DNA from 4 places in the Aeromonas sp. 25-248 genome. Region 1 is predicted to be linked to each of the others. Evidence: riboswitches for the same ligand, from Rfam matches in the RefSeq annotation. Region 1 holds a riboswitch; each other region holds the start of a gene.
What was found. Region 1 has a riboswitch for cyclic di-GMP ahead of ACVDHI_RS15475 (glycosyl hydrolase family 18 protein). Riboswitches for the same ligand answer to the same signal wherever they lie in the genome.
Positions count from the first base shown of each region.

Region 2: it holds a riboswitch for cyclic di-GMP, as region 1 does, so the genes downstream of both, gbpA (N-acetylglucosamine-binding protein GbpA) here and ACVDHI_RS15475 (glycosyl hydrolase family 18 protein) in region 1, are expected to answer to the same signal.
Region 3: it holds a riboswitch for cyclic di-GMP, as region 1 does, so the genes downstream of both, ACVDHI_RS09285 (glycosyl hydrolase family 18 protein) here and ACVDHI_RS15475 (glycosyl hydrolase family 18 protein) in region 1, are expected to answer to the same signal.
Region 4: it holds a riboswitch for cyclic di-GMP, as region 1 does, so the genes downstream of both, lafK (lateral flagellar response regulator transcription factor LafK) here and ACVDHI_RS15475 (glycosyl hydrolase family 18 protein) in region 1, are expected to answer to the same signal.

Region 1 is NZ_JBRKTB010000011.1:107,618-115,127, forward strand. It holds gene ACVDHI_RS15470 (hybrid sensor histidine kinase/response regulator) at 1-1,202, shown strand, start outside; cyclic di-GMP riboswitch class I at 1,404-1,490, shown strand; gene ACVDHI_RS15475 (glycosyl hydrolase family 18 protein) at 1,602-4,199, shown strand; gene ACVDHI_RS15480 (putative RNA methyltransferase) at 4,339-5,139, opposite strand; gene crp (cAMP-activated global transcriptional regulator CRP) at 5,267-5,905, opposite strand; gene ACVDHI_RS15490 (OsmC family protein) at 6,280-6,684, shown strand; gene ACVDHI_RS15495 (hypothetical protein) at 6,733-7,032, shown strand; gene ACVDHI_RS15500 (DUF4136 domain-containing protein) at 7,102-7,510, opposite strand, start outside.
Region 2 is NZ_JBRKTB010000020.1:2,873-10,382, reverse strand. It holds gene ACVDHI_RS19345 (M3 family metallopeptidase) at 1-285, opposite strand, end outside; gene ACVDHI_RS19340 (methyl-accepting chemotaxis protein) at 580-2,259, shown strand; cyclic di-GMP riboswitch class I at 2,489-2,574, shown strand; gene gbpA (N-acetylglucosamine-binding protein GbpA) at 2,635-4,056, shown strand; gene cbl (HTH-type transcriptional regulator Cbl) at 4,168-5,115, opposite strand; gene ACVDHI_RS19325 (sulfate/molybdate ABC transporter ATP-binding protein) at 5,232-6,299, opposite strand; gene cysW (sulfate ABC transporter permease subunit CysW) at 6,331-7,224, opposite strand; gene cysT (sulfate ABC transporter permease subunit CysT) at 7,221-7,510, opposite strand, start outside.
Region 3 is NZ_JBRKTB010000005.1:1,626-9,135, reverse strand. It holds gene ACVDHI_RS09305 (MotA/TolQ/ExbB proton channel family protein) at 1-2, shown strand, start outside; gene ACVDHI_RS09300 (ExbD/TolR family protein) at 70-477, shown strand; gene ACVDHI_RS09295 (energy transducer TonB) at 494-1,129, shown strand; gene ACVDHI_RS09290 (tetratricopeptide repeat protein) at 1,141-2,376, shown strand; gene ACVDHI_RS09285 (glycosyl hydrolase family 18 protein) at 2,773-5,811, opposite strand; cyclic di-GMP riboswitch class I at 5,924-6,007, opposite strand; gene ACVDHI_RS09280 (ExeM/NucH family extracellular endonuclease) at 6,301-7,510, shown strand, end outside.
Region 4 is NZ_JBRKTB010000008.1:44,751-52,260, reverse strand. It holds gene lfiI (lateral flagellar FliI-like assembly ATPase LfiI) at 1-349, opposite strand, end outside; gene lfiH (lateral flagellar assembly protein FliH) at 342-1,034, opposite strand; gene fliGL (lateral flagellar motor switch protein FliGL) at 1,047-2,075, opposite strand; gene fliFL (lateral flagellar M-ring protein FliFL) at 2,062-3,807, opposite strand; gene lfiE (lateral flagellar hook-basal body complex protein LfiE) at 3,825-4,151, opposite strand; gene lafK (lateral flagellar response regulator transcription factor LafK) at 4,163-5,425, opposite strand; cyclic di-GMP riboswitch class I at 5,677-5,764, opposite strand; gene lfhA (lateral flagellar biosynthesis protein LfhA) at 5,959-7,510, opposite strand, start outside.

The sequences.
Region 1 (7,510 bases):
AAGCGAACGAGCACCTGGAGGCGCGGGTGGCCGAGCGCACCCACGAGCTCTCCGAACTCAACCGCCAACTGCTGCTGGTAAACCAGCAGGTGGAGCGGGCCAACCAGTCCAAGAGCCGGTTCCTTGCGGCGGTGAGCCACGACCTGACCCAGCCGCTGAACGCGGCCAAGCTCTTTACCTCCTCCTTGCTGGAGATGCTGCCCCCGGAGGACGAACCGGCCCGTATCGCTCGCCACATCGACGACGCCCTGGGGGCGACCGAGGATCTCATCACGGATCTGCTGGACATCTCGCGCCTCGAGGCGGGCAAGTTCAAGGCGAAGAAGCTCGATTTCGCCCTGAGCGATGTGCTGGACAATCTCAAGGCGGAATTCGGCGTGCTGGCCCAGGCCGGTGGGATCCAGTTCTCCGTGGTGGAGAGCCGCCTTGCGGTCTACAGCGATGTGCGCTTGCTGCGGCGGGTGTTGCAGAACTTCCTCACCAACGCATTTCGCTACAACCCCGGCGGTCGGGTGCTGCTCGGCTGTCGCCGCATGGGGGAGAAGGTGCGCATCGAGGTGTGGGACAACGGCCCCGGCATCCCGGAGGGCAAGCAGGAGGCGATCTTCGACGAGTTTTCCCGCCTCGATCACTCCCGCACCGCCAGGGAGCAGGGGCTTGGCCTCGGGCTCGCCATCGCCCGCGGCATTTCGCTGGTGCTGGGTCATCAGCTCTCCCTGCGCAGCTGGCCCGGAGCGGGGTCCGTCTTTGCCATCACCCTGAACCTCGCGACCCGGCCCGTCATCCCCAGCCAGGTGACGACCCCGGCCCTGCGAGACAGCCAGCTGGAAGGGGTCAGGATCCTCTGCATCGACAACGAGGAGGATATCCTCATCGCCATGGCCTCGCTGCTGGGACGCTGGGGCTGCGAGGTGCGCTGTGCCCAGAGCCTGGAGCAGGCGGAAGAGATCATCGGCGGCGGCTTCCTGCCTGCGCTGGTGCTGTCGGACTATCACCTGGATGACGGCAAGACCGGGTTGCAGGCGTTGCACATGATCAGGCTGGCCCATGGCAACGGTATCGGCGGCATCATCATCAGTGCGGATCGCAAGAGCGAGTTGCAGGCACAGATCCGTGAGCACGGCTTTGGCTACGTGAGCAAACCGGTCAAACCTCTCAAGCTGCGCGCCCTGATGAACAGCCTACTGATGCCGGTTCAGTGACTGGTCTCACAGAATCCAGCATTGGCTGAACATTTTTTTGATGCCATCCAGGCGCCATGATCGGCGATGATGGTGCCTCTTTCGTCGCCATTTGCCGAGTTTGGTGATAATTGAGTCTTGTTGGGTGTCACTTTTGGCAGGTGGCACCCGGGCGACTCTCCTCTATAGTCATTCGGCGATTATTTTTGTCGCAAATCAAGTTGTGCAAAAAGGCAAACCGGATGAAAGTCCGGGACGCAAAGCTTCCGGTCTAAGGGTCTGCGTACCTAGGATAGCGGGGCCACCACAGGTTGTATCGTCCATGGGCCAAGCCATGGTTGCGATGTTGTCTGCGTTACCTGGCAGGTTGCGTTGCCTTTTTCGTTGTTAATTCCAATAACGAAATAAGGAAGTTCAAATATGTTAAGTCCAAAACTTTCCCTGCTGGCGCTTCTGGTCGGGGGGCTTTGCACTACCTCCGCCTTCGCCGCTGCCCCGGGCAAACCCACCATTGGCTCCGGCCCCACCAAGTTTGCCATCGTTGAAGTCAATCAGGCTGCTTCGGCCTACAACCAGCTGGTGACCGTCCACAAGGATGGCGCTCCCGTCAGCGTGACCTGGAACCTCTGGTCCGGTGACGTCGGACAGACCGCCAAGGTACTGCTCGACGGCAAGGAGGTGTGGTCAGGCCCGGCCTCCGCCGCGGGTACCGCCAACTTCAAGGTCACCAAAGGGGGGCGTTACCAGATGCAGGTGGCCCTGTGCAACGCCGATGGCTGCACCCTCTCCGACAAGAAGGAGCTGATGGTCGCCGATACCGACGGCAGCCACCTGGCGCCGCTCAATGCGCCCCTCAAGGAGAACAACAAGCCCTACGCCAACAAGTCCGGCAAGGTGGTGGGGGCCTACTACGTGGAGTGGGGTGTCTATGGTCGCAAGTTCACCGTGGACAAGATCCCGGCCCAGAACCTGACCCATATTCTCTACGGCTTCACCCCCATCTGCGGTGGCAACGGCATCAACGACAGCCTTAAAGAGATCTCCGGCAGCTTCGAGGCGTTGCAGCGCTCCTGTGCGGGCCGCGAAGACTTCAAGGTCTCCATCCATGATCCCTGGGCGGCGATCCAGATGTCCCAGGGCAACCTCAGCGCCTGGGATGAGCCCTACAAGGGCAACTTCGGCAACCTGATGGCCCTCAAACAGGCCCACCCGGACCTCAAGATCCTGCCGTCTGTCGGTGGATGGACCCTCTCCGATCCCTTCTATTTCCTGGGTGACAAGACCAAGCGCGATACCTTCGTCGCCTCGGTCAAAGAGTTCCTGCAGACCTGGAAATTCTTCGACGGCGTGGACATCGACTGGGAGTTCCCGGGCGGACAGGGGGCCAACCCCAGCCTGGGCGGCCCGAATGACGGCGCCACCTATGTGGTGCTGATGAAGGAGTTGCGAGCCATGCTCGATGAACTGGAAGCCGAGACCGGCCGCCAGTATGAGCTGACCTCGGCCATCAGCGCCGGCGGTGACAAGATTGCCAAGGTGGATTATCAGGCGGCCCAGCAGTACATGGACCACATCTTCCTGATGAGCTACGACTTCAGCGGCGCCTTCGACCTGACGAATCTGGCCCACCAGACCAACCTCTTTGCCTCCAGCTGGGATCCGGCCACCAAGTACACCACCGACAAGGGCGTCAAGGCGCTGCTGGGTCAGGGGGTGACACCGGGCAAGATTGTGGTGGGGGCGGCCATGTATGGCCGTGGTTGGACCGGAGTGAAGAACTACCAGGCCGGCAACCCCTTCACCGGCACCGCCACCGGACCGGTGAGCGGTACCTGGGAAAATGGCGTGGTGGATTACCGCGACATCGTCAACAACCGCATGGGCGCAGGCTGGGAGCAGGGCTATGACGAGTCGGCCGAGGCCCCCTATGTCTTCAAGGCCAGCAGTGGTGACCTCATTACCTTCGACAACGACCGCTCGGTCAAGGCCAAGGGGCAGTACGTGCTGGCGAACCAGCTCGGCGGTCTGTTCGCCTGGGAAATTGATGCGGACAACGGCGACATCCTCAACGCCATGCACGAGGGGCTGGGCCACGGCGAGGGTACGCTGCCGCCGGTCAACAAGCCGCCGGTTGCCAATGCCGGCAGCGATCTGAGTGCCACCGGCCCGGCCGAGGTGACCCTCAACGGCAGTGCCTCCCACGATCCGGAAAACGGGGCGCTGACCTACAGCTGGAAACAGGTCTCCGGACCCCAGGCCAGCCTGCTGGATGCCACCCAGGCCAAGGCCCGTGTGGTACTGGATGCCGTCAGCAGCGACATCAATCTGGTGTTCGAGCTGACCGTGACCGACGATCAGGGGCTCTCGGCCAAGGATCAGGTGGTGGTCACCAACAAGGCGCCGCAGCCGAACCTGCCCCCCGTGGTCAGCGTACCGGCCAGTGCGACCGTCGAGGCCGGCAAGCAGGTGAGCATCAAGGCCACCGCTTCCGACCCCAATGGTGATGCCTTGAGCTATCAGTGGACAGTGCCGGCCGGTCTTAGCGCCACCGGTCTGGACAGCGCGACCCTGGTGGTCACGGGCTCGAACGTGACCAGTGACACGGCATACGATCTGACCCTGGTGGTCACCGACGGGGCGCTGGATGCCACAGCCGTTACCCGCCTGACCGTCAAGCCGGCCAGTACAGGTGGTGGCTGCGAGGCCAGCGATCCGGATGCAGCCAACCACCCGGCCTGGAGTGCAGGTACCGTCTACAACACCAATGACAAGGTGAGCCACAAGCAACTGGTGTGGCAGGCCAAGTATTGGACCCAGGGCAACGAGCCGAGCCGCACCGCTGATCAGTGGAAACTGGTGAGCCAGGTGCAACTGGGTTGGGATGCCGGAGTGGTCTACAACGGCGGTGATGTCACCAGCCACAACGGCCGCAAGTGGAAGGCCCAGTACTGGACCAAGGGCGATGAACCCGGCAAGGCCGCCGTCTGGGTCGATCAGGGCGCGGCGAGCTGCAACTGATCTGCCGTGATGAATAATGGGGCCGAGGGCCCCATTTTTGTCTTGCTGCGTGGTCGGGTGTCTCTTCCTGTCAGGGGAAAGGCGCACTCGCTTTGTCAAAAAGGCCCGTCAGGGCCTTTTTTCATGGTTTGTCACCGGTTTACAGCGGTTTTTGCCACAGGCTGAGCAGCAGATCCTGCTCGAGGGCGTCGGGCCCCTGGTGGGTGAAGGCGTGGCGCTGCTCGCCGCTGGCACGCCAGCCGAGGCGACTGGTCTCCAGAATGTGCTCGCGCAGGCCCTGATCCAGCGCCGTACTGAACTGGGCGCGTTGCTGGGCAACACTGACAAGCCCGGTGAGGGCGGGCCAGCTCAGGGGATGTTCCATGCTCACCGGATTGAGGCTGACGCGCAATTGCCACTGATGGCGAGGGCCTGGCTGCACGTGGAGCAGATAGCCGCCCGGCGCCAGCCAGCTGACCAGGAGTTCCGTCTTGACCTTGAGGTCGTTGACCAGCAGCACCTGGGCCGTGCCAGGCAGCAGCGGGGCGCGCGCCGGGTCGGCGATGACGAACTGGCCTTCCGGTTGCGCCTTGTTGGCGGCGAAGATGGCATTCTTGGCCAGATCGAAACCGCCGACCTGCCAGCCGGGCAGCCGCTCAGCCAGGGCACGGCAGTAGTACCCCTCGCCACAGCCGAGGTGGACAAGCTCGCGCTCGCCAAGAGGAGCGAGCAGGTTCGCCATGGCGTCCACCAGAGGCAGCTGGTGGCCTTGTTCCAGGAAGCGGCGCTTGGCGCGCAGCAGGGCCCGGCTGTCGCTGTCCTTGGGGTTCTTCTTGCCGGGGATGAGGTCCAGATAGCCTTCCGGTGCGGGATCGAAGTGGTGCTTGTTGTCGCAATAGACCCCGCGGGAGGCGGCATGAAGGTGCAGGGGGCTACGGCAAAGGGGGCATTGAAGGTGCATAGGAGTTCTCTTGGCGAAGGCCATGACGGCGGGGCGTTCGGGATTATAGGGGAGAGGATCGGAAAAGGCTGCCATGGGCAGCCTTTTTATCCAACGGCGCTGTGCGGGCGCCGTCGGCGGAACCCGGTCAGCGGGTACCAAACACCACTATGGTCTTGCCGTGGGCGGAGATGAGCTCCTGCTCTTCCAGCATCTTGAGGATGCGGCCGACGGTTTCACGGGAGCAGCCAACGATCTGGCCGATCTCCTGGCGGGTGATCTTGATCTGCATGCCATCCGGGTGGGTCATGGCATCCGGCTGTTTGGCCAGGTTGAGCAGGGTCTGGGCAATGCGGCCGGTCACGTCCAGGAAGGCGAGGTTGCCAACCTTCTGGCTGGTGTGCTGCAGGCGCTTGGCCATTTGACCGGATAGACGCATCAGGATGTCCGGGTTGACCTGGATCAGCTGGCGGAACTTCTTGTAGGAGATCTCGGCGACTTCGCAGGCGCCTTTGGCACGTACCCAGGCGGAACGCTCCGGATTCTCGTTCTCTTCGAACATCCCCATCTCGCCCAGGAAATCTCCCTGATTCAGGTAGGAGAGGATCATCTCCTTGCCTTCGTCATCCTTGATCAGGACGGCGACGGTGCCCTTGACGATGTAGTAGAGGGTTTCCGCTTTTTCACCGGCGTGGATCAGGGTGCTCTTGGCGGGATACTTATGAATGTGGCAATGCGACAAGAACCACTCAAGGGTGGGATCGCTTTGCGGTTTGCCAATGATCATGAGACTTCCTCTGTAGTGTCATTTTTATGGACTGTGCGTCCAGGCAAGTTGCCAAGCTTGCCATTCCTTACTCTTTGGTCGCAGTAGAATAAGAGCCTTTGCCTGTGCTGACAAGGCTTTGGGGTTTTGCCGTCCACCGGTGAGCCGCCATCTGCTGCGTCGTCCGGGGCATTCTAGGCAAGAAGAGGAGGTCGGATGTTGATTTCGATCTATTTCCCTTTGGGTCGTCGTCCGTTTCGCAGGAGAGACTGCTGTCGCCACAAACGGGGCTTTATCGCCGGGAACGGGCAAGATCCTGGCGCATGTGCCACTCGACCCCGGCTTGAGGTATGCTATGGGCGTTAGAACCGTCGTCATTGAGAGGAAAGTGAGAGATGAAAGCCAAGGTCAGCTGGGTGGAAGGCATGAAGTTTGTGGGGGAGAGCGAGTCCGGTCATCAGGTGACCCTGGATGGCGCCAACCCGGGTGAAGGTGCCAGCCCGATGGAGATGATCCTGCTGGCTGTCGGCGGTTGCAGCTCCATCGATGTGGTCTCCATCCTGGAGAAGGCCCGTCAATCCGTGACTGCCTGCCATGTCGAACTGGAAGGGACCCGCGCCGATACCGTTCCCCGGGTATTTGAGCAGATCCACCTCAAGTTCGTGGTGACCGGCAAGAGTCTGGCGGAGAAGCAGGTCGCCCGTGCGGTGGATCTGTCCATGGAAAAATATTGTTCAGTTTCCCTGATGTTGGAAAAAGCGGTAGAAATTACCCATAGTTATCAAATTCTTGAGGGTTGACCGCTATAGTTTGTCCCGTCGATAACGCCATGACATAAGGAAAGTGCGATGAAAAAAATGATGATGTTGCTTCCCCTGTTCGGTCTGGCCGCCTGCAGCATGCCGCAGCCGACCCAGTATCAATACAGCCAGTATCAGTGCGGGGAAGAGTTGCTGGCCATCACCTATGATGCCCAGGCCGACATGGTGCAGTTCCCTTATGCCGGTGTCTATCACAAGCTGGGGCGCATCGAGTCGCCCAAAGAGACTGCCAGCTATTCCGATGGGGTGACTACCTTCTCCCGTCAGGACAAGCAGGCCACCCTGGTCAAGAGCGGTGTGACCCAGCTGACCTGCGAGTTGAAGTGACCCTGATGCCGTCACGGCGTGCATGGAAAACGGCCTGCGTGAAGCAGGCCGTTTTTGTTGAAAGAGACATCAGTCTGACGGTAGCGAGCCCAGCAACTGGGCGGCCAGTTGCTGGCTAAGCTGGCCACGGGCCTCCTCTGCGACAGGCACGTCGCTGGCGAGCTGGATGGCGCTGCTCCACACCGCTTTCTGGCTATGCCCGTCGAGCAGCACGATGGCCAGGGTCCCCTTGCGGGCATTGGTGGCGGCGTTCAGGCCCGGTGTCATGCCGAGGCGGGAGAAGATCTCGCCATCGCTCATGTCCTGGCTGCCAGCTACCCCGATGGCGACCCAGACGTCGGCCTCATCCAGGGGAACGCTGCGCCAGCCTTTGCCGTCCAGCTGCCGGATGACGGCCTGCTGTACCGGCTCGAGCCAGGGCGCGGCGCTGTTGCCCGCATACTGGAATTGTTCGGCCAGCGCATAGCGTGGTGTCGCC
Region 2 (7,510 bases), on a different contig from region 1:
GGAGGCAGCGGGATCTTCGATGACGTTGCACTCGAAGAAGGCGATCCAGCCCCCCAGGCCGCGCCTGAGATCCGCCTCTTCGGCCTGGGCATGCATCTCCCGCAGCACCGGCAGGCGGGCAGGATCGGCACAGAACGCCTTGTAGGCCTGTTCGGCCGCGGTGAAGCCTGTCTGATCGTCACTGGTGCCCATGTAGGTGGACCAGAACAGGTCCTCCTTGCGTCTGTGCACCTGCAGGTAATCGGCATTGAGCTGGTTGAGATAATTCCTGGCAATGGAACTCATAACTTCCCTCTTGTTATGGGGCGACCACGGGGCGCCCACTCCTTTTTGGTGAAATGCCAACCCATTCACACTTCTTGCGAATGGAGCAGACAAATTGTGCGCCGGGATGCGCGCCATCACGCTATCAAAAGCGAGGGTTTCTGTCTGCTGGCTATACTGGTTGTCAAACTGCTCAATTGGCTGTTTTCCATCGCAACCCATTGAAAGTTAATGATATGTTAAAAACAACAACAGTCAGGTCCGGTCGGTAGTTCGGCCACAATCAGACCCGCATGGGAAAGTAAGGATAAGACTATGTTCAAGCTCGGTGATATTGCCGTGAGTCGCAAGCTGATGCTGCTGCTCTCACTGGCCCTGGTCGGCTTCATCGCACTGCTGCTCATCTCGGCCAGTGCCCTGCACCGCAATCTGATGAGTGAACGGGAAGCCAGGCTGCAGGCGGTGCTGGATCTGGCCATGAGCCGGATCCAGGCCCTGGCCGCCACCCTCCCCCCGGAGCAGGCCAAGGCACAGGCCAAGGCCATGCTCGACAGCATGCGCTTTGACGGGGACAACTACCTGTTCGTACTGGATGAAGACCGTCGGGTGGTGGTGCATCCCGCCAAACCCGAGCTGGTCGGCCAGCAGATGGGCAACAACCCTGCCGAGTCCCACTGGCAGCACATGGTGGATCTCGGCAAGGGCGGCCACCAGGGCAGGCTGGAGTATCAGTGGGTCTCCCCGTCCGGCGAGGCGGCCCAGAAGATGTCGCTGGTGACGGGCTACCAGCCCTGGGGCTGGATCCTGGGCTCCGGTGTGTTGTTGCAGGACATTGAGGCCACTATGTGGTCGCAATATGAGTGGATGGGTGGCGCCACCTTGCTGGTGATCCTGTTGATGGGGCTGCTGGGACTCGCCATCAGCCGCTCCATCGTCAATCCCCTGGCCGAGATCAACAAGGCCATGGCCCGGGTCGCAGCTGGCGATCTGGTGGTCAGCATCCCGGTGCTGGGCAGGGATGAGCTCGGCGCCGTCGCCAGCTCCACCAACCAGGGGCTGGATGCCATCCGCCGCGCCCTGCTGGAAGCGAGCCTGGGGGCCCGCAACGTGGCGGATGCCGCCCTGCGCATCGCCGCCTCCGCCGAACAGACCAACCAGGCGGTCAACAGTCAGCGGGATCAGCTCGCCCAGCTCGCCACCGCCATGAACGAGATGAGCGCCACCATCGCCGACGTGGCGGGTCACGCCGAGAATACGGCCCGCGACACCCAGGATGCCACCAGCGAGGCCGGGCTCGGCAACCAGGATGTCCATGCCAGCGTGCACGGCATCCAGGCGCTGGCCACCGAGGTGGATCAGGCCACCTCGCAGGTCAACCAGCTCAAGGAGGGGGTGATGCAGATAAGCGAGGTGACGGCGGTCATCAGCGCCATCTCGGAGCAGACCAACCTGCTGGCCCTCAACGCCGCCATCGAGGCGGCCCGGGCCGGCGAGCAGGGCCGTGGCTTCGCCGTGGTGGCCGACGAGGTGCGCCAGCTGGCCAGTCGCACCCGCCACTCCACCGAGGAGATCCAGAGTACCATCACCCAGTTGCAGCAACGGGCTGTCACCGCCGCCAACGCCATGGACGCCAGCCGCAAGCTGGCGGAGAGCAGCGTCAACCAGTCCGAGAAGGCGGGGCAGGATCTCTCCCTCATCGTCAATCATATCCAGCACGTGAGCGACATGGCGACCCAGATCGCCACGGCGGCGGAGCAGCAGAGCATGGTGGCGGAAGACATGAACCGCAACGTCAGCGGCATCAACGACTCGGCACTCGAGATGTCCCAGGCGGCCTCCCAGTTGGCCCAGGAGAGCGAACTGCTGGCCGGTCTCTCCCGAAGCCTCGACGAGCGACTGGCGGTGTTCAAGCTGGACAACGCCCAAGCCCAGGACAGGATGATGCGACCGACCCAGGCGTCCTCTTCCCGAGCAGGCATGCAACCCCGCCACTGAGTGGCCCCGTGAACCCCTGCCAGTCTGGCAGGGGCTCCTTTCCTGTCATGGCCACGGGAGCCTCTCCCGGGCCACCCTCTCGCACTGAACCAGCGCGCAGATCCAGATGGAGCCATCTGCTGCTGATGCGTTGCTCCGATGAGATGGCACTGTCAATTTTTACACTTATTTTTTTAACAAAATATAGTCATGATGAGTGGTCGCCACAGGCGGCACCATGATCCTTTCTGTAGTCATTTGGCAAACTGGTTGAAAGGCCAGGACGCAAAGCCTCCGGTCTAAAGACAAGCTGTCCAGGATAGCGGGGTTGCAGCACCGTGTTTCGGGGAACTCCCCTGCCAACGTGACAGCCCACATCACCGAACAGAGGAATGTATGGCAGCAAATATCCGACTCACCCATCTCGCGGCGGCACTGGCGCTGCTGGCCAGTGGCGGCGTGCTCGCTCACGGCTACATCAGCCAGCCCGAAGGGCGCAACTACCTGTGCAAGACAGGGGGCAACAGCCAGTGTGGCGCCATCCAGTGGGAACCCCAGAGCCTGGAAGCCCCCTCCGGCTTCCCCGATGGCGGCCCCGCCGACGGCCAGATAGCCTCGGCCGGTCACCCCCAATTCGGCGAGCTCAACACCCAGACTCTCGATCGCTGGACCAAGCGTGAAGTGCAGGCCGGCCCCTTCGCCATCAGCTGGACCTTTACTGCCAACCACGTGACCCGCAACTGGCGCTACTACCTCACCAAGCAGGACTGGAACCCGAACCGGCCCCTCACCCGGGATGCGTTCGATCTCAATCCCTTCTGCGTCATCGAGGGCAACATGGTGCAGCCCCCCAAACAGGTGACCCATCAGTGCACCCTGCCCCCGCGTACCGGTTATCAGGTCATTCTCGGGGTATGGGAGGTAGGAGATACCGCCAACAGCTTCTACAACCTGATCGACGCCCGGTTCAAGGATGGCACCCAGCCACCGCTGACCTGGAGCCAGGGAGGGACCATCTATCCCTCCATCGACCTGGTGGAGGGTGACAAAGCCAGAACCCGGGTGTTCGATGCCAATGGCGAGCGCACCGATCTCCAGACCGAGCTGACCATCGCCAGCGCCGGGCAGGGCCAGAAGAACAACTGGGCCCACGCCCTGGCGAGCAAGATCAACGCCGAGCAGAGCCAGATCCGTGCAGGCCAGCAAGGCACGGACGGCCAGTTCAACCCCGTCTACGGCCAGAACCCGGTCTACCTCAAGGCTGGCAGCAACCTGCAACGGGTCGAGATCCAGCTTGAGCAACAGCAGCCCCCGGTGGAGAACGGGATCAGCGTGAGCGGTCTGGCGAGCGACTACACGCTCGACAACGGCAAGCTCACCCTGACTTTCACCGTCACGGCCCAGGGGGATCTCGCCATCACCAACACCCTCTATGACCACGGCGGTGTCGCCAGGGGACAGAGCAGTGCCGACATCAAGGACGGCAGCCAGAGTTTCTCCATGGCGCTGACCGGCTTGAGTGCAGGCCACCATCAGCTGGTGATCGAGGGCAAGCCCAAGGCCGGTGGTGACGCGGTGCAGCAGACCCTGGACCTCATGTTCAAGGATCCGGCAAGCGGGGGCGATTACCAGTTCACCTTCCCGGACGGCCTCAAGTCCTACACCGCCGGAACCCGGGTGCTGCAGCCGAAGAACGGCAAGGTCTATCAGTGCAAACCCTTCCCCTACAGCGGCTGGTGCAGCCAGTGGGCGAGCACGGCCACCCAGTATGAACCGGGCGTAGGCTCCCACTGGCAGGAGGCCTGGACAGCGCAGTGATGGGACGTATCCGACCTGGCGGGAACCCGCTCGGCGCTTCCGGTGCCAGATCAGGTCAACATCAAACAAACAGGGAGCCCATGGCTCCCCGTTTTTCACCCATCCCTCGGTTCAGATCTGATAGTCGAGCAGGGGCTCGTTGCTCATGGCGCGGGCCTGGATCTCCGCCAGCGCCAGCTCGGGGTTGCAGAGCTGGATGAACTGCCAGGCAAAGTTGTGCTGGAACTGCCCCTGCTTGAGGCCGATCCAGGCGGTGTGCGGCGCAAACAACCGGCTGCCGTCCAGTTGCACCAGCCCCTTGTCCCGCTGGGAATCGAACGCCATGTCCGCCAGTATGCCCACCCCCATCTCCAGCTCGACATAGGTCTTGATGACGTCTGAGTCCTGGGCGGTCAGCAGGATCTGCGGCACTATGCCCGCCTCGGCAAAGGCATCATCCACCCGTGCCCGACCGGTGAGGCCGGCCTGATAGGTGACGATGGGCCAGTGGGCCAGAGCGGCCAGGGTCAGCTCCCGCTCGGCGGTGAGGGGGTGTTGCTCCGGTACGACGATATTGTGGTGCCAGCGGTAATAGGGAAAGGCCACCACCCCTTCGCTCTTGTCGAGCTGCTCGCTGCTGATGCCGATGTCCACCTCGCCGGTCTGCACCAGCCGCACTATCTCCTCCGGGCTCCCCTGACGCAGCTCCAGCTGTACCAGGGGAAATTGCTCCCGAAACGCCTTCACTACCCTCGGCAGGGCATAACGGGCCTGGGTATGAGTGGTCGCGATGAGCAGCCGGCCCGAGTCGCGATTGGCAAAGGTGCTCGCCAGTTTGCGGATGTTGTCGGCATCCCCCAGGATACGCTCGGCGATCACCAGCAACTCCTTGCCCGGCTCGGTCATGCCGAGCAGACGCTTGCCATAGCGAATGAAGAGGGCGAGCCCCAGCTCCTCCTCCAACTCGCGAATGTGGCGGCTGACCCCGGACTGGGAAGTAAAGAGGGCATTGGCCACGTCGGTCAGGTTGTAATCCCGCCGCGCCGCCTCCCGAATGATTCGCAATTGCTGAAAGTTCACCTCATCGCCTCCTGCGCTGAGTGGCGGTGGCTCATGCCACCGTCCTCTTGTTATGGATTGCCGGGATCATAGCCCGGCAGCAAGCCTGACAGAGGGCCGCACCTCGCGGCTTGCCCTCAGATCTGGTAGTCGGGATAGAGCTGTGCCTGCCTGGCCACCAGACGCACCCCCTGGCCGGGGGCAAAGGCCCGGGCGGCCTCCTTGCTCAGTTCGGCCTCGTAGTGGGCGCCTCCCGTCTCCCCATCGCCACGCAGTTCCACCCGGATGCGCGGCCCCATGGGCAGCAGGCGGGTAATGGTGGCGCGAATGCCACCGGGGGCATCCGAGGGCAGGATCTCCAGCTCGTGGGGGCGCACATAAGCAATGGCCGCACTCCCTTCTGCCAGATGGGAGGGGATGGGGCCACCCAGTTGCTGTTCACCGATGCCGAACCCCTGCCCGGCCACCCTGCCACGAAACAGGTTCACGCTGCCAAGGAAGCTGTGCACGAAGGCACTGGCGGGCTGATCATACACTTCGGCAGGGGTGCCAATCTGCTCTACCTTGCCGGCGTTCATCAGCACCACCCGATCCGCCACCTCCAGGGCCTCTTCCTGATCGTGGGTCACGAACAGACTGGTGACATGCAGCTCGTCGTGAAGCTCACGCAGCCAACGGCGCAGCTCCTTGCGCACCTGGGCATCGAGGGCGCCGAAAGGCTCGTCCAGCAGCAGCACCTTGGGCTGCACCGCCAGGGCCCGGGCCAGGGCGACCCGCTGGCGCTGACCACCGGAGAGCTGGGTCGGGTAGCGTGCCGCGACATGGCTGAGCTGCACCAGATCCAGCAGCTCCTTGACCCGGGTGCGGATGGCCGCCTCGTCCGGGCGTTCGCTCCGCGGCTTGACCCTCAGGCCAAAGGCCACGTTCTCGAACACCGTCATGTGGCGAAACAGGGCGTAGTGCTGGAACACGAAGCCAACGTTGCGCTCGCGCACATGGAGATCCGAGGCATCCTCGCCGCGGATGATGACGCTGCCACTGTCCGCCTGCTCCAGCCCGGCGATAATCCGCAGCAAGGTGGTCTTGCCGCAGCCGGAGGGGCCGAGCAGGGCGACCAGCTCACCATCGTGAAAATCGAGGTTGATGTCGGCCAGCGCCGCGTACTGATTGAAATGCTTGTTGAGCCCTTGAACCTGAATGCTCATGAATGCCTCTCCTATAACCGTTAATTCGGGATCAATGGGACTGAGTCGGTTGGCCGCGCAACCTGGCCAGCAGGGTCTCACCCAGCAGGGTGAAGATCCCGAACAGCGCCAGCAGGCTGGCCACCGCAAAGGCGGCACCGGTCTGGTACTCGTTGTAAAGGATCTCGATGTGCAGCGGCAGCGTGTTGGTCTGGCCGCGAATGTGGCCGGAGACCACGGAGACGGCGCCAAACTCCCCCACCGCCCGGGCGGTACAGAGCAGCAGGCCATACATCAGGCTCCAGCGAATGCCGGGCAGGGTCACCCGCCAGAACATCTGCAACCCGCTCGCCCCCAGCATGATGGCGGCCTCCTCTTCCTCCGGGCCCCGCGCCTCCATCTGGGGCAGCAGCTCGCGTACCACGAAGGGCACTGTGATGAAGGTGGTCGCCAGGATGATCCCCGGGGTAGCGAAAATGATCTTGATGTCGTGCTCGCTGAGCCACTCGCCGAACCAGCCGCGACTGCCGAACAGCAGCACGAACATCAAGCCCGCGATGACCGGCGAGACCGAGAACGGCAGATCGATGAGGGTGATAAGCAGTTGCCGGCCAGGGAAGCGGAACCGGGCGATGGCCCAGGCGGCGGCCAGCCCGAACAGCAGGTTCAGGGGCACCGAGCAGAGCGTCACCAGGGCGGTCAGCCCCAGGGCGCTCAGGGCATCCGGCTCGCTGATGGCGTGCCAGAAGAAGGCCAGACCCGGGCTCAGCGCCTGGATGAAGACGGTGGCCAGCGGCAACAGCAGCAAGGCGGCAAACCAGCCCAGACCGACGGTGACCAGCAGCCATTTGACCCAGACCGGTTCATGGGTCACCGGGGGATGACGCGCCGGGGTGGCCGGAGCGGACTCCTGGGCCTGATCGAGATGTGCAGTAGAGGCGTTCATATACGGCTTCCTCCGATGCGAGCCCAGCTCCAGGCTTGCAACTTGTTGATGAGCAACAGCAGCACAAAGGAAATGAGCAGCATGACGGACGCAATGGCCGATGCACCGGCGTAGTCATACTCCTCCAGGTGACTCATGATCATCAGGGGGGCAATCTCGGACACCATGGGGAGGTTGCCGGCAATGAAGATGACAGAGCCGTACTCCCCCACGCCGCGAGCAAACGCCAGGGCAAAACCGGTGAGCAGCGCAGGTACCAGGGTCGGCCACAGTACCCGGATGAAGG
Region 3 (7,510 bases), on a different contig from region 1:
GATGCAGGATGCACATCCCCGGCCGGGCCATGCCCGCCGGGGCACAGAACAAGCAAGGAGTTTTTTGCCATGAGAAAACGTCACAGCGACAGCGGTGCTGACGAGGCGGCCATCGATTTGACCCCCATGCTGGACATCGTGTTCATCATGCTGATCTTCTTCATCGTCACCACCTCGTTCGTCAAGGAGTCCGGCGTGGAGATCAACCGCCCGAGCGCCAGCACGGCCGAGACGGTGAAGAAGGGGAACATCATGGTCGCGGTCCGCGAGAACGGTCAGGTCTGGGTCGACAAACGGGTCGTCGAAGTGGGTGCCGTGCGCGCCAACATCGAGCGGCTGCGGGCGGAGAACCCGGAGAGCGCCGTGGTGATTCAGGCCGATACCGAGTCCCGTTCCGGGCTGGTGGTGCAGGTCATGGACCAGATCCGCATGGCCGGTGTCCAGAACATCTCCATCGCGGCAAGCAAGAGCAGCTGATGCCGGAGCGAGCCCTATGAGATACCTGATATCGTTGGCGGTCTCCTGCGTGGTGGTGTTCTTCCTGTTTCTGGGAATGAACAAGCTCATCACGCCGGATCACCGGGAGCTGACGGAGCGGGAGGACGTCACCATGACCGACTTCATCCGCCTCAAGCCTCAGGAGACCCTGCAAGAGAAACAACGGGAACTGCCCAAGCCGCCGCCCCCGAACCGCCCGCCTCCCCCGCCCGAGATGGAGGTGGCGAGCACGGACAGGCCGCAGATGGAGAGCTCCCCCATGGACATGCCCAAACTCGACATCCCGGTCAACATCGGTGGCGGCAACGCCCTCGGTGCCTACAGCACCGGCGGCGGTGGCGGCGGCATGGGTGGCAACAACGGCGCCATCCCGATGGCGACCTTCGAGCCCATGATGCCCCGCAAGGCGGCCCTGGCCGGTCTCGCGTCCGGCAAGGTGCTGGTGGAGTTCACCGTCACCGAGCGCGGTACCGTGAGCAACATCCGCATCGTCAAGGAAGAGCCCCGCAGCTATGACCTCGGCAAGGCGGCGCGCCAGACCATCGCCAAGTGGACCTTCAAGCCGGCCATGGTGGACGGCAAGCCGCAGGCCAGTCGCATGCAGCAAGAGATCGAGTTTGCGACCAACTAAGGAGGGTGGCGATGAAAAAGTTACATACCCTGATCCTCGCCCCGGTGGCCATGGCGGTGCTGCTCAGCACCGCCACCTGGGCCGCCGAACAACCCGCCCTGTCTGACCGCGCCTACCGCGCGGTCAACAAGGCCCAGGCGTTGATCACCGAGAAGAAATACGGCGAGGCCAATGCCAAGCTGCAGGAGGCGCTGTCCGGCGCCGGCGAGCGGGTCTACGACAAGGGGGTCATTTTGCAGACCCTGGGCTTCGTGGCGGCGCAGCAGGAGAAGTACGGTCAGGCGACCAAGTACTTCGCCGACGCCATCGCCACCGGCGGCCTGCCGCCCCCGGTGGCCCAGCAGGTGCGCTACAACCTGGCCCAGCTCTACATGGCGGAGGGGAACTTCAAGGGTTCCATCAACACCATGAAGGAGTGGTTCGCAAACCTCGGCAAGGACGAGAAGCCGACCCCGCACGCCTACATCACCCTGGCCAACGCCCATGTGCAGCTCAAGCAGTACCGGGAAGCCATTCCGGCAGTGGACAACGCGATCAAGCTCTCCGCAGGCAAGGCGCCGGAGTCCTGGTACCTGCTGAAGATGGCGGCCCACTACGAGCTGAAACAGTACAAGCCGGCCACCGAGGTGCTGACCGCCCTGGTGGACCGCTACCCGGAGAAGAAGAAGTACTGGACCCAGCTCTCGGCCATGCACATGCAGGCGGGCAACGATGCCAAGGCCCTGGCGGCACTGGAAGGGGCCTACAACCTCGGCATGCTGACCGAAGCCAACGAGTTGCAGCGGCTCGCCAACTACCTCGCCTTCGCCGGCATTCCCCACCGCGCCGCCCGTGTGATGGAGAAAGCCATGAAGGAGGGGCAGATCGAGAGCACCGCGGCCAACTACAAGACGCTGGCCAACTACTGGCATCAGGCCAAGGAGCTGGACCCGGCCATCGACACCCTGGCCAAGTCCTACAAGCTGGCCCCCAATGCCGAGCTGCAGCTCAAGATGGCGCGCATGATGATCCAGAGCAAGCGCTACCAGGATCTGGTGGCCTTCGCCGCCAAACCTGCCGCCAACGCCAGCGGCGAGCAGCGGGCGGACCTGAAGTTCCTGACCGGGGTCGCCTATTTTGAGCAGCAAAAGCCCAAGGAGGCGCTCTCCGCCTTCACTCAGGCCGCCCAGAACGGCAACGTCAGTGGTCGCGCTTCCCCCTGGATCAGCTTCTTGAAAGAGCAGCAGGGCGGCGCCGTCACCCAATAAAGCTGCGCGGCCCGGCTGGCGGGGCGGGGATCTCCCCGACTCGGCATCCGGGCCGCGACACATCGACAAGGGGGTCACCCCGCAGATTGCCTTGGTGGCAATTGGCCGCTCTTCGGAGCGGTCTTTTTTATGGTCACTCCCCTGCCCTTTTCCCCCTCCTTCTCCTGATACAAGGCACAAAAAAATCCGGAGCCTGGGCTCCGGATTGGATCGTTGCGTTGGGAGGGGGCAACCCCTTCAACAGGTCATCAGTCACTGCACACCAGCTTCCAGCTGCCGTCGCCCGCTCTGAGCTCGCGGCTGGTACAGCAGCCGGGACAACTCAGTAGTTGCACATCAGCTTCCAGCTGCCGTCGCCCACTCTGAGTTCGCTGCTGGTACAGCAGCCGGGACAACTCAGTAGCTGCACACCAGCTTCCAGCTGCCATCGCCCGCCTTGGGCTCGCTGCTGGTCCACCAGTTGGCCTGCCACACCGCCTTGCCGTTGGTCATGCGGTCGTTGCCATTGGCGTGATCCCCGCGCGGCCAGGTCGGATAGGCATTGTAGTCCGCCGGGTTGACGTTCTGGCTGGCACAGGTGGTGCCACCGCTGCCGCCGTCACCACCGCCACTGCTGCCCAGCACCGCCTCGGCCAGGGCCGGGAAGTCGGACTTCAGGCCTATGGTCTGGCTGCCGGCAATCAGGCGCATGCCACTCGGCACGCCGGCGGCCGGCAGGTAGTAGGTCATGGCCACTTCCACGTCGGTGCCCGGCGTCCAGGCTTTCCAGGCCGGCAGCGTCAGAGCCACCTTGTGGAAGTCCTTCTCATTGGCGATGCCGTCCGAGTTCTGGTTGCCACCGCTCTCCACCACTTTCAGCCCCATGCCGCTCTGGTCGGTGATGGTGTCTGAGGTGGAGGTGGGGACCAGGAACTCGATGCGGGTGCCGCCCGGAATGGTCTGGGTCGACTTGTTGGTGAGCTTGAGGGTCGGGTTGATCGGGTAGTTGGAGTCCCCTTCCTTGAAGCCGGAGAGGCTCACGCCGATGTCGAGCTGGGCGGCCGGAGCCGGCAGATCATTCTGCTTCAGGGCAGCCTTGTCGGCCTTGCTGAACTTCTCGTAGGCGAGGCTGGTGAGGGTGCTGCCCATCACGTACTCGTTCTTGGCCGCGTCGAAGTCATAGTCCCCCGCCATCTCCCAGAACATGACGCCCCCCAGGCCCCGCTTGACGATGTAGTCGAGCTTGTGACCCATGGACTCTTCATCTTCGGTGGAGAGGAACACCTTCTTCTGCTCGTTCCAGAGCCAGGGCGCATGGGCCTTGTCGTCGTAGTAACGCACATACTGGCCTTGCATCACGTGGGCCGGGTTGTTGGGATCCAGACCCCAGGCCTGGCCGTAGCTCGGCAGGGTGGTGATGCCGAGGCTGGCCGCGTGCTCCAGGTTCTTGGCATGCCACATGGGCACGGCGCCACCGCCAATCTCCTTGCCGTTCTTGTCAAGGTCATGCCAGATGTTGTCGATGCCCACCGCCCCGTTGCCGCACGGAATGGTGCTGCCACCGGTGCCCGGCTGGCAATCGCTCTGGCTCGGCAGCGCCGCCTTGCCACCCAGACCGTGGGTGCCACCGGTGACCCCCTGCCAGCCACGGGTGTAATAGGGCACCCCTATGTTGATCTTGCCCGCCGCCATGGCACCACGGAAGTAGTGGGCCGCCCAGGCGGAGTTGAGATAGCCGATGCCGCCAAACTGGGCCTGGGTGTAGACACCCCACTGGGACAACTCGGGATCCGCCTTGTTGTCGAACAGGGCGGCGTTGTGACCGACGAAGTGGTTCCAGGCACCGTGGAAGTCATAGGTCATCAGGTTGACGTAGTCGAGGTACTGGGTGACCTGGAAGTTCTCCATGCCGCGCAGCAGGTAGGCCGAGGCCGGCGAGGCGATGGTCAGCATGTACTTGCGACCGTCCTCGGTGCCGGCGCTGTCGAGCTTGTTGCGCAGGGTCTTCATCAGCACTTCATAGTTCGCAAAGAGCTTGCCGCGACACTGGTTGGAGAGCGGGAAATCGTTGGGGTTGCCCGCATCCTTCATGGAGGTGGGGTACTCGTAGTCGATATCCACCCCATCGAAGCCGTACTGGCGGATGAAGCCCACGGCCGAGTCGGCAAAGGCGTTGATGCCGGCGGTGTTGACCGAGCAGTCGCCCTTGGTGGTGGCGGCGTAGAAGCCGCGGGTATCGGCCCAGCCCCCGACGGAGATGAGGGTCTTCACGTCCGGGTACTGCTTCTTGTACTTGGACAGCAGGTTGAAGTGACCCTTGTAGGCAAACTCCGGATCCATCTCGGCGCCCGGCACCCCGTTCCAGGTCAGCTTGGTGGCGGCGTCATCCACCTTGATGGTGTGACTCTGCTCGTCCACCGCCGCGAAGGCGTAGTTGATGTGGGTGATCTTGTCCCAGGGAATGTCGCTCACCAGGTAGGCGGGCAAGCCGTTCTTGCCGGTGCGCCAGGAGGTGAAATACCCGATGACGCGGCGGCCGTGGTCATCCCCCATGCACTCGCTGCCGTCGGCGCGGTAGATCTGGCGCACGTCGCAGGAGAGGTTGCCGCCGGTGGGGGGCAGGGCCGCCTCTTCCACCTGCACGTCCACCTGGGCCGACTCGCCAGAGAGGTTGGTCTTGTCGGTCGCCACCAGCTTGAGGCCGGTCAGCCCCTTGTTCTGGGGCGTCCAGCTCAGTTGCCAGGGGGCGCTGGTGTCCTCGCCCACCTTCTGGCCATTCACGAAGAGCTCGACCTTGGCGACGTCGTCATTGGCGTCGGTGACATTGCCGCTCACGGTGAGGGCGCGGCCCAGGGTCACCCTGGCACCGGCGGCCGGGCTTGCGATGCTCACCCTGGGCGCCTCTGGCGCCACCACGGCGGCGACCTTGAAGCTCGAATCCGCCTCGCTCAGCACCTTGCCGTCTTTATCCAGCGCCCGGGCCTTGAGGGCGTGATTGCCCGCACCGGCGGCAGACCAGCTGGCACTCCAGGGAGAAGCCGTGGCGGTGGCGACCAGGGTGCCGTCGATGAGGTATTCCACTCGGGCGAGCGCCGTGACCGGGCCGCTCAACGTCACCGCCAGGGCCACACTGGCCCCCTCGCTGACGCTGGCACCCACGGCGGGGGAGCCGATGGCGACGACCAGGGACGGTGGCGGCACCTCGCCACCATACAGCTTCCAGGCATCGGCCCAGACCACACCCACCCCGGGGGCATAGTGATAGGGGGACGCGCCGCACCAACCGGAGTAAGGGAATTCCTTGCATTCATAGAGGGCGCCTGCGTTGCTGACGATGTCGCCAGCCTTGTAGGCGGTGCCGGCCTGATAGGCGGGGTAAGCGGCCTGCGCCCAGGCAGGGACGGCCGCAAGGGCGACCAGCATGGCAAGCCTGCTGGGCCTCAAGATCTGTTGCATATTGTTATCTTCCTTGTTTTGTCTTGGCTTCAATACCGGGAAAAGCGCAACCGCAACAGGGAACAAGGGAGCGACAACAGGCCATGGACGGGCCACAAACCCTCAAGTCACCCTGGGTAACCCCGCTGTCTGGCCCGGATGGGACAGATCGGAGGCTTTGCGTCCCGGCATCACTGCCGGTTTGCCCTTTGCCTGGGTTCCGTGAGGAACGGCTCGAGTATAGGAAGCAAGTGACCACTGCTCAATCTTTATTCTCGAAGGAAAATATGTGAATGCTGGCCGCCTCACACTTTTCGCTCCCACCTGATGACAAATAGATCATCAATATCAAACTGTTAGCCACGTCAAAAAATGGCAGATGGGCTCCTTTGTCTCCTCATAATGTGCGTTGGTTCACTGGTCAGAGCTGCCAGAAATGTGACAATGCGCGCCCTTGGCCACGATGCCAAGGCTATGGAAACACTGGCAAAAATAAAAAAAGGAATACCCATGAAAGGAACACCTACCCTGCTGTCGCTGGCCGTGGGGCTCGCGCTCGCGTCCCCGTCTCTCTACGCCGCCGGCTTCAGTTGCCCGGCCGACAGTGCCCTCACCCCCATCCCCGCCATCCAGGGCAGCGGCGACAAGAGCCCCCTCGTCCCGGACGATCAGTTCGAAAGCGCCCAGAGCGTCTCGGTCAAGGCGGTGGTCTCGGGTCTGGGGGAAAGCCTCAACAAGGGCTTCTACCTGCTGGATGTGCAGGGGGACGGCAACCCCGAGACGTCGGACGGCATTTTCGTCTACCTCAACGACAAGAACTTCGCCAGCAAGTACCCGGACATCCAGCCGGGCGCCCTGGTCTGTCTGGAGGCCAAGGTCGAGGAGTATTACGGCCACACCCAGCTCAAGCCCCTGTTTGACGGCAGCACGCCGCGCCTGACGACCCTGGCCCAGGGCGCCGCCCCGGCCGCCACGGCGCTGCGGGTACTGGAGGGGGAAACCCTGGCCCGGGCCCTGGAGCGTCACGAAGGGATGCGGGTACGCCTTGACGCCGACAGCGCCCTCAAGATCAGCCGCAACTTCAGCTACGACTATGCCGCCCGGCGCAACAACCTGGTGCTCGCTCACGGCGCCCCGCTGATGAAGCCGACCCAGCTCCATGTGGCAAGCAGCCCCGAGGCCGTGGCGCTGGCCGAGGCCAACGCCAGCAACCGCGTCTTCCTCGAGTCGGACGTCAAGGCGGGGGACGGCAAGCTCCCCTGGCTGCCCGCCTGGGAGCCGGAGCAGGGTTACCTGCGCATCGGCGATGCCCCGGTCAATCTGGAGGCCATGGTCGGCTACAGCTACAACGAGTACCGCCTGATCGTGCCCCGGGATCAGACCATCACCGCGGGGGATCTGCTGCGCACCAGCGACAACGATCGCCAGAGCGCCCCAGCCCGTCTGGATGGCACTGACCTTCGCATCGGCAGCTTCAACGTGCTCAACTACTTCACCAGCCACTCCAGCGTGGGGGGCGCCCTCAACGTGCTCTGCGCGGATCAGGCGGATGCGGACAGCGCCAAGGGCTGCAACCGCGGCGCCAAGAGCCTGGAGGAGTTCCAGTTGCAGCGCGCCAAGATCGTCAACGCCATCACCGAGATGGACGCCGACCTGCTCGGCCTGATGGAGATGGAGAACAACGGCTTTGACGAGCACGCCGCCCTCCACGATCTGGTGG
Region 4 (7,510 bases), on a different contig from region 1:
CATCCAGCGGTTGCAGCAGGCCATCCACGACCCGGCCAAGCAGATGCTCGCCGACCCGGATGGTCTCCTCTCCGTCGACGGGCAGCACCCGGGCGCCGGCATAGAGACCGCTCATGGGCTGGAGCGGCATCAGGTAGGAAATGTCCCGGTTGAAGCCGACCACTTCCGCCAGCAGGGCGGCGCCGGTGGCGGTCTCCACCTCGCAGCGCTGCCCCATGATGAGCTGGCACCCCACGACTTCCAGAGTCAGGCCGGTCACGCGCACCAGCCTGCCATAACGACGATAGCCGGGCACCTCCTCCAGGCTATCGAGGGCACAGGTCAGCGCCTGTTGCAGCGCATCATGCATCCGAAGAGAGTTCCAGGGTCTGGTTGAGTTGTTCGATGCAGCGGCCGAGGCGCTCCCCCGTGTTGATCTCGACCACCGCGGCCCGTGTCTCGATGCGGGCGTCCCCCACGGCCAGTGCCGGGTCCACCTGCAACGGCCACTTCTCGCAGCGGGTCACCCCCTGCTCGGCCAGGCGCTGCCGGTCTCCTTCGTTGAGGTAGATCACCAGCTCTTCCGACTCGCTCGGCAGGCTGGCCATGGCCTGCTCCACCTGCTGGAGCACCTGCTGGGGATTGAGGGTGAACTCGGCCTGGATCACGCGCTTGGCCACCTGGGCCACCAGCTGGGCGACCAGGGCCTTCTGTTCCAGCATCCGGGCCCGGGTCAGGGATTCCCACTGCTGCTGCAACGTTGCAAAGGGCACCATGGCCTCATCGAAGGCGGCACGTCCCTCGGCCAGCCCCTGGGCCAGACCACGCACCTGTCCCTGTTGCAGCCCCTTGGCTTCCCCCTCGAACAGGCCACTGGCCAGCCCCTGCTGGTACCCGGCCTGATACCCTTCCGCCTGCCCCTGCTCCAGCCCCTGCTGGTAGCCGTATTCGAACTCTTCCTGCTGGCTTCTGGCCTCTTCCCCGCTCTGGCCCAGCGCCGGGAAGCGGTAGAGACGGGTGGCACCTGCCGCCAGTTTGCGCACATGCTGACTCATGCCTGTCTCCTGTTAACTGACGGTGGGCTCTTCGAACAGCTGGAACTCGATCTCGCCCTGCTCCACCAGCTCGCGCACCAGCTTCATGGCCTCTTCCCGGGCCTGCTCCACCTTGCGCAGGGAGACGCTGCCCTGATCCTGGATCTGGGCCTCCAGTGCCTGTGCCATCCGTTTGGGCATGGCGCCAAGCACCACCTTGCGGAAGCCGGCATCGGTGTTCTTCAGGGCCAGGGCCAGCAGATCCGCCGGCAGCTCCTGCACCAGACGTTGCAGGGTATCGTCGCTCTGGCGACGCAGGGCCATGAAGTCGAACATGTTCTTCTCGATTTCGAGGGCCAGCTCACCATCGTGCTCCCGCAGCAGGATGAGCATCTGCTCCTTGTTCCCCTGATAGCGATTGAGGATATCGGCCACCTGGCGCACCCCGTTGACCTTGGCGCCGGACTGATCGGCCACATAGGCGAGGCAGCGATCCAGCGTGAGCCGCAGCTCACCCAGCACGTGTTCGCTGACCGAGCTGAGGCTCGCAACCCGCACCAGCAGATCGTCGTGCACCGACCCCGGCAGGGCATCGAGCACGGCAGAGGCGGTCTGGGGTGGCAGGAAGGCGAGCAAGACAGCCTGCATCTGGGGATGCTCATTGCGGAAGAAGCGGGCCAGCACATCCGCCGGCACCCATTGCAGACGCTGGATGTCCTGGCTCATCGCATCGCCATAGAGGCTGTCGAGCAGGCTGCGGGAAAGCCGCTGGCCCAGCGCCAGATCCAGGGTCTGTTCCAGATATTCCCGGGAGGCGCTGCCGATGCCGCTCTGCTCGCGATACTGGTTGAAGAACTGCTGCAGCGTCCACTTGGCTTCTATCGAACTCACGCCGGAGAGGCTGGCCATCTTGGAGATGAGGCGCTGCACTTCGTCGCGGGACAACTTCTGCATCACCTTGGCCGCCGCCTCGGTGCCCATGCTCAGCAGCAGGATCGCGGCTTTTTCCAGATTGTCGATGTCGATGTCGACCGCGTTCTGATTCAGATTAACGTTGCTCATTGCCACTCACCCATTGTCTGACCACTTCCGCCACCCTGGCCGTGTCCTTGTCTACCAGCAGTTGCAGGTGCTTGAGCTGGACTTCCAGCTCGGAACCCGGTTCGGGCAGCGCCTCCAGATCCAGGGAGGAGAACTGGGGCTCGAGCCGGAACTCGGACTGAGACTGGGACAGGCTCTTGCCCGTCGCAGACTCTTCCAGTTCCCCATCCCCTTCCCGGCGCATGGAGAGGCCCATGGTCGGCTCCTGCTCCTCGTCCGGCTCCTGTGCGGCATCAGTGTCGGGATATTGCTGGGTACGCACCAGGTGCTTCACCAGAGGACGGATGCCGAAGAACACCAGGGTCAGCCCCAGCAAACCACCCACCAGGTAACGCAGGGAGTCTTGCCAGTAAGGGGTTTCCAGCCAGCTCGACGCTGGCGGCTCCACCGGCACCGCACCGGTGAAATCGAAGACCTGCAGACTGATCTGGTCGCCACGGGTGCCGTCAAAGCCCACCGAGCGCTCCACCATCTGGCGGATCTGCTCGAGCTGTTCCGGACTCCACCCCTCCTTGGGGGCGCTCTGCTGATTGAGCAGGATGGAGACGTTCATCTTCTCCAGTCGTCCCTGCTGATAGCGGGTATGCACTATGGTGCGGCTGCTTTCATACTGCCTGCTGACTTCCTGCCGCTCGGTGCGGGTATCGTTCTTGGCAGGCTCCTGGGCAGCATTCCCCTCGGTGGCGGCCTGATCGGTCTTGGGAGCGGTTTCGGGCGGTCGATTGGAGAGCGCACCGGGGATACCGAGGGCCAGGGCATCGATGGTCTTGTCCGATTTGTTGGACTCCCTGGTCACCACGGCATTGGGATCGAGCTGTTGCTGGGTCTCTTCCACCGCATTGAAATTGACGTCCGCGGCGATCTGCACCCGGAAGTTGCCCGTGCCCAGCATGGGGGAGAGCATGTCGCTGGCACGCTGGCGAATGTACTGCTCCAGCTTGCGCACATATTCCATCTGCTGGACGCTCTGCTTGCCGAAACCGGCCTTGTCGCCGAGCTCGGCACTCAGCAGCTGGCCGCTTTGATCCACCACGGTGACGGCCCCGGGCTTCATGCCGGAGATACTGCCCGCCACCAGGTTGGCAATCGCCTCGACCTGGCCCGGCTCCATGGTCTGGCCCGGTTGCAGATCCAGCATCACGGACGCGCTGGGTTTCTCCTCGTCGCGCCCCACGAACAGGGTCCGCTTCGGAATGGCCAGATGTACCCGGGCACTGCGCACCGCATCCAGGGAGATGATGGTTCTGGCCAGCTCCCCTTCCAGGGCATGGCGGTAGCGCGCCCCTTCCATGAATTCGCTGGTGCCAAGGCCGGTGACGTTGTCGAGCCCCTCCAGGCCGGACGGCATGGCCGCCCTCACGCCCCGCGCGGCCAGCGCCATGCGGATGTGGGCCAACTGGCTTTCAGGTACCAGGATCTGGCCGGAGCTTTTCTCCAGCCGGAAGGGTACCTGCTCCTTCTCCAGCATCTCCATGATGTTGGCGGTGTCGTAAAGCTCCTGCTTGCCGTAGAGGGGCACGTAATTCTTGCTGGAGGTCCAGAGGATGACCACTATGGTGGCGGCAACCACGGCGGCCAGCAGCGCGATGGTCAGAATGGATTTGTTGTCGCGAGACAGGGTACGCCAGTTGCGCACCCCGTCCTGCACCCGGGCCAGCAGGGAGCCCGACGCCCCCGGTGCGGAGGATACCAGTTCAGTCATGATCAACCTCAGAGCGGCATGCGCATGATGTCATCAAAACCCGTCATCAGTTTGTTGCGCACCTGCATCAGGGCGGAAAAACTGAGACCGGCCTTCTGGCTGGCCACCATGGCCCCCACCAGATCGTCGCTCTGACCCGCATCGACGGCGGTCATCAATCGGGAGGCGATGTTCTGCTGCTCGTTGACGCGGCCGACGACGTCGCGCATGGCGTCGCTGAACGAGACGCCTGACGCCTCGTTCGGTTCGATGGAAGGGGGTTGACTGGCGACTCGCTGCATTTCCTGCATCTGCTGCAGGAGCGTCACCTGTGATGACATGATCTCAATCTTCACTCGGTTATCCCTTAGTTTTGTATCTGCTGCTCGACATCGATGCCCTGCTCGCGCATGGCAGCCAGCTTGTATCTAAGTGCCCGGGTCGTCATTCCGAGGGCTTCGGCCGTGCGTGTCCGGTGACCACGGAAACGGCGCAACGTCTCAAGGACGAATTGAAATTCAGCATGCCGCTTGGTCTCGCTGAGCCCCTCGGGGGCCGCAAGCGTCTGCGGTTGCGGGGTGTCGGCTTCGGCGGCGTAATGGGGCAACATCAGATCGACGGCCTGAATATGCAAGCCGCGAGCCATAATTAGCGCTCGCTGAATCACGTTGTCCAGCTCACGCACATTGCCAGGCCAGTCATAGGAGAGCAGTTGCTGACGGGCACTCTCGCCGAGGCGATACCCCTGCTGTGCGGCGTAGCGTTCGATGAAGTATTCCGCCAGAGGCAGGATGTCATCCCGCCTCTCCCGCAGTGCCGGCCAGCTCATGGGGAGCACGTCGAGCCGGTAGAAAAGGTCCTCGCGAAACGCGCCCTGCAGCACCAGCTCCCTCAGGTCCCGGTTGCTGGCGGCGATGATCCGCACATCCAGCGCGATCACCTGATGACTGCCGAGGCGTTCCACCTCTTTCTCCTGCAACACCCGCAGCAACTTGGCCTGCAGCGCCAGCGGCAGTTCGGAGATCTCGTCGAGCAGCAGGGTGCCGCCCTGGGCCAGCTCGAATTTTCCCTGCTGGTTGGCGGTTGCCCCGGTGAAGGCCCCCTTGCTGTGTCCGAACAGGATGGATTCGAGCATGGCTTCCGGGATGGCCGCACAGTTGATGGCCACGAAAGGCTTGCCGGCCCGGCTGGACATCTCGTGGATGTAGCGAGCCAGTCGCTCCTTGCCTGTCCCGGATTCGCCACCGATGAGGATGGTGGCCGATGTCTTGGCTGCCCGCCGGGCAAGCTGCAACACCTGCAGGCTCTGGGGGGACGTGGCGATCAGATTGGGAATGGCCTGGCGCAGGCGCAGGGCCCCTCTCACCACATCGAGGATCTGGCGCTGGCTGAAGGGCTTGATGATGTAGTCGATGGCGCCGGCCCGCATGGCTTCCGCCGCCAGGTAGGCCTGATGCTCGTTGACCAGAATGACGCAGTCGGTCCCTGCCAGCGTCTGCACCATGGCGGGCCCTGCCTCGGTCATGACCGCCATGTCGAGCAGAATGAGATCGACCGCATGGTTCGAGAGAAATTGCTTGGCCAGCGACACGGAATCGACACAGGAAACACGATAACCGGCACTGAGCAATATACGTTCAACATCGTTTCCATTTGATAACGAAGCTGAAACTAATAATAAATGAGCATGCATTTCAATACCGGTCGGTATTGAATTTTCCTTGCTAGATAAATCAGAAAACATATATCCCGAACCTGTGATTGCACATGAATCAATCAACAGAACTGATGCGTGAAAAATAAAGACACACAAATAGAGACCGCACCCTTTATTGAGTGAATGGTCTATATCGGTATAAAAACAAGGCGGGAAATCATGGCCTTGGTAACCCCGCTATCATTAGCATCAATGCTGTTAGACCGGAGGCTTTGCGTCCTGACTTTTCAGTTCAGTTTGCCTTTATCATGCGACGACCCGTATTTGGATGGCATGGCTACGTTGTCCCTGAAGCCATGTGATACATCCGACTATTTCTATTTTTTTCTTAACTGTCAGTATGTATCGCGTCAAAAGTCGTCACATGATAGCGGCTTTATATGACAATTCAAGCAGATATGCGGAATAGGCGCTTCCTGTCCCTGTGACGCCAAGGCAATTCCACTTCAGCCCAGAGTCCCGATGACTTCGACTCGCAAATCTTCCGGTATCTCGTTATAGGAGAGCACCTTGAGGCCTTTCGAGAAGGAACGGGCATAACGGGCTATCAGCGGTCTGAGCTGGGGCATCACCACCAGCACGGGCGCATATCCCTGTTGCTGCAGTTGCTCCTTCACCAGCGGCATGTTCTGCTGCAACTGCGCCAGCAACTGGGGATCCACCGGGAAGCTGTCCAGCTGGATCTTGCCCTGCTGCTGTGACTGGCTCATGGCCGTCAGCAGGGTCTGCTCCAGCCGGTCATCCAGGGTGAAGGCCGCCAGCACGTCGCGGGACCCGATCGCCTGTCTGACGATCTGGCGCTTCAGTGCGCAGCGCACATCGGACGCCAGCAGGACGGGATCCTTGGTCAGCTCGCTCGCATCCAGCAAGGTGGTGGCGATGGTGCGGATGTCGGTGAGGCTGATCTGCTCCTTGAGCAACTGGCGGAAGACCCGCAGTTGCTGCATCTGGGTCAGGGCCAGATTGAGCTCTTCCGCAAGACGGGGGGACTGGGTCGCCAGATGCTGACCCAGCTTGCCCACCTCGTCATGACCAAACAGGCCGTCGAGCTGCTCCCTGAGCAGCTTGCTGGCGTGAGTCGCGATAACGGTGGCGGAATCCACCACCGAGTAGCCCAGATTGAGGGCCTTGGCCTTGTTGTCCGGCGAAATCCAGACCGCACTCATGCCATAGGCCGGATCCTGTGTCAGCTCGCCATCCAGGGCGCCATAGGTCTCACCGCTGCTGATGGCCATCAACCGCTGGCAATCCACATTGCCCGAAGCCAAAGGGATGCCGGATAGCTTGATGCGGTACTGATCCGGCTGCAATTGCAGGTTGTCCCTCACCCGGATCTCGGGCAGCAGGAAGCCGTACTGCTCGGAGAGTGTCTTGCGAATACCGCGTACCCGGGCCAGCAGCTCGGCCCCCTTGTCCGCCTCCGCCAGCGGTACCAGTCGATAACCCAGTTCGATGGCGACCGCGTCCACCGGGGGCAGGTCCTGCCACTCCAGCCCCTGGGGCTCCGGCTGCACCATCTGGCGCGTCAGCGCCTCGGCCGCATCCAGCGCGGGATCCTGCACCCGGCGCTTGCTGACGCTCCAGCCGGTCCAGGCCAGCACGGCCGCAAAGCTGAGGAAGGCCAGCATGGGCATGCCGGGAACCAGCCCCAGGATCAGCATGACGGTCGCCGCCGTGTAGATCACCCGAGGAGAGGCCAGGATCTGCTGGCCAACCTGATCCGACATCTCCCCTTCGTCACTCACGCGGGTGACGATGATGGCTGCAGCCGTGGACATCAGCAGGGAGGGGATCTGGGCGACCAGACCGTCACCTATGGTGAGCAGGGCATAGATGCGGAAGGCATCGGAAACCGGCAGCGAGTGCTGGAAGATGCCGATGGCCAGGCCCCCGACGAGGTTGATGATGAGCACCAGCAGACCGGCGATGGCATCACCACGCACGAACTTGGAGGCCCCGTCCATGGCCCCGTAGAAGTCCGCTTCCCTGGCGATCTCC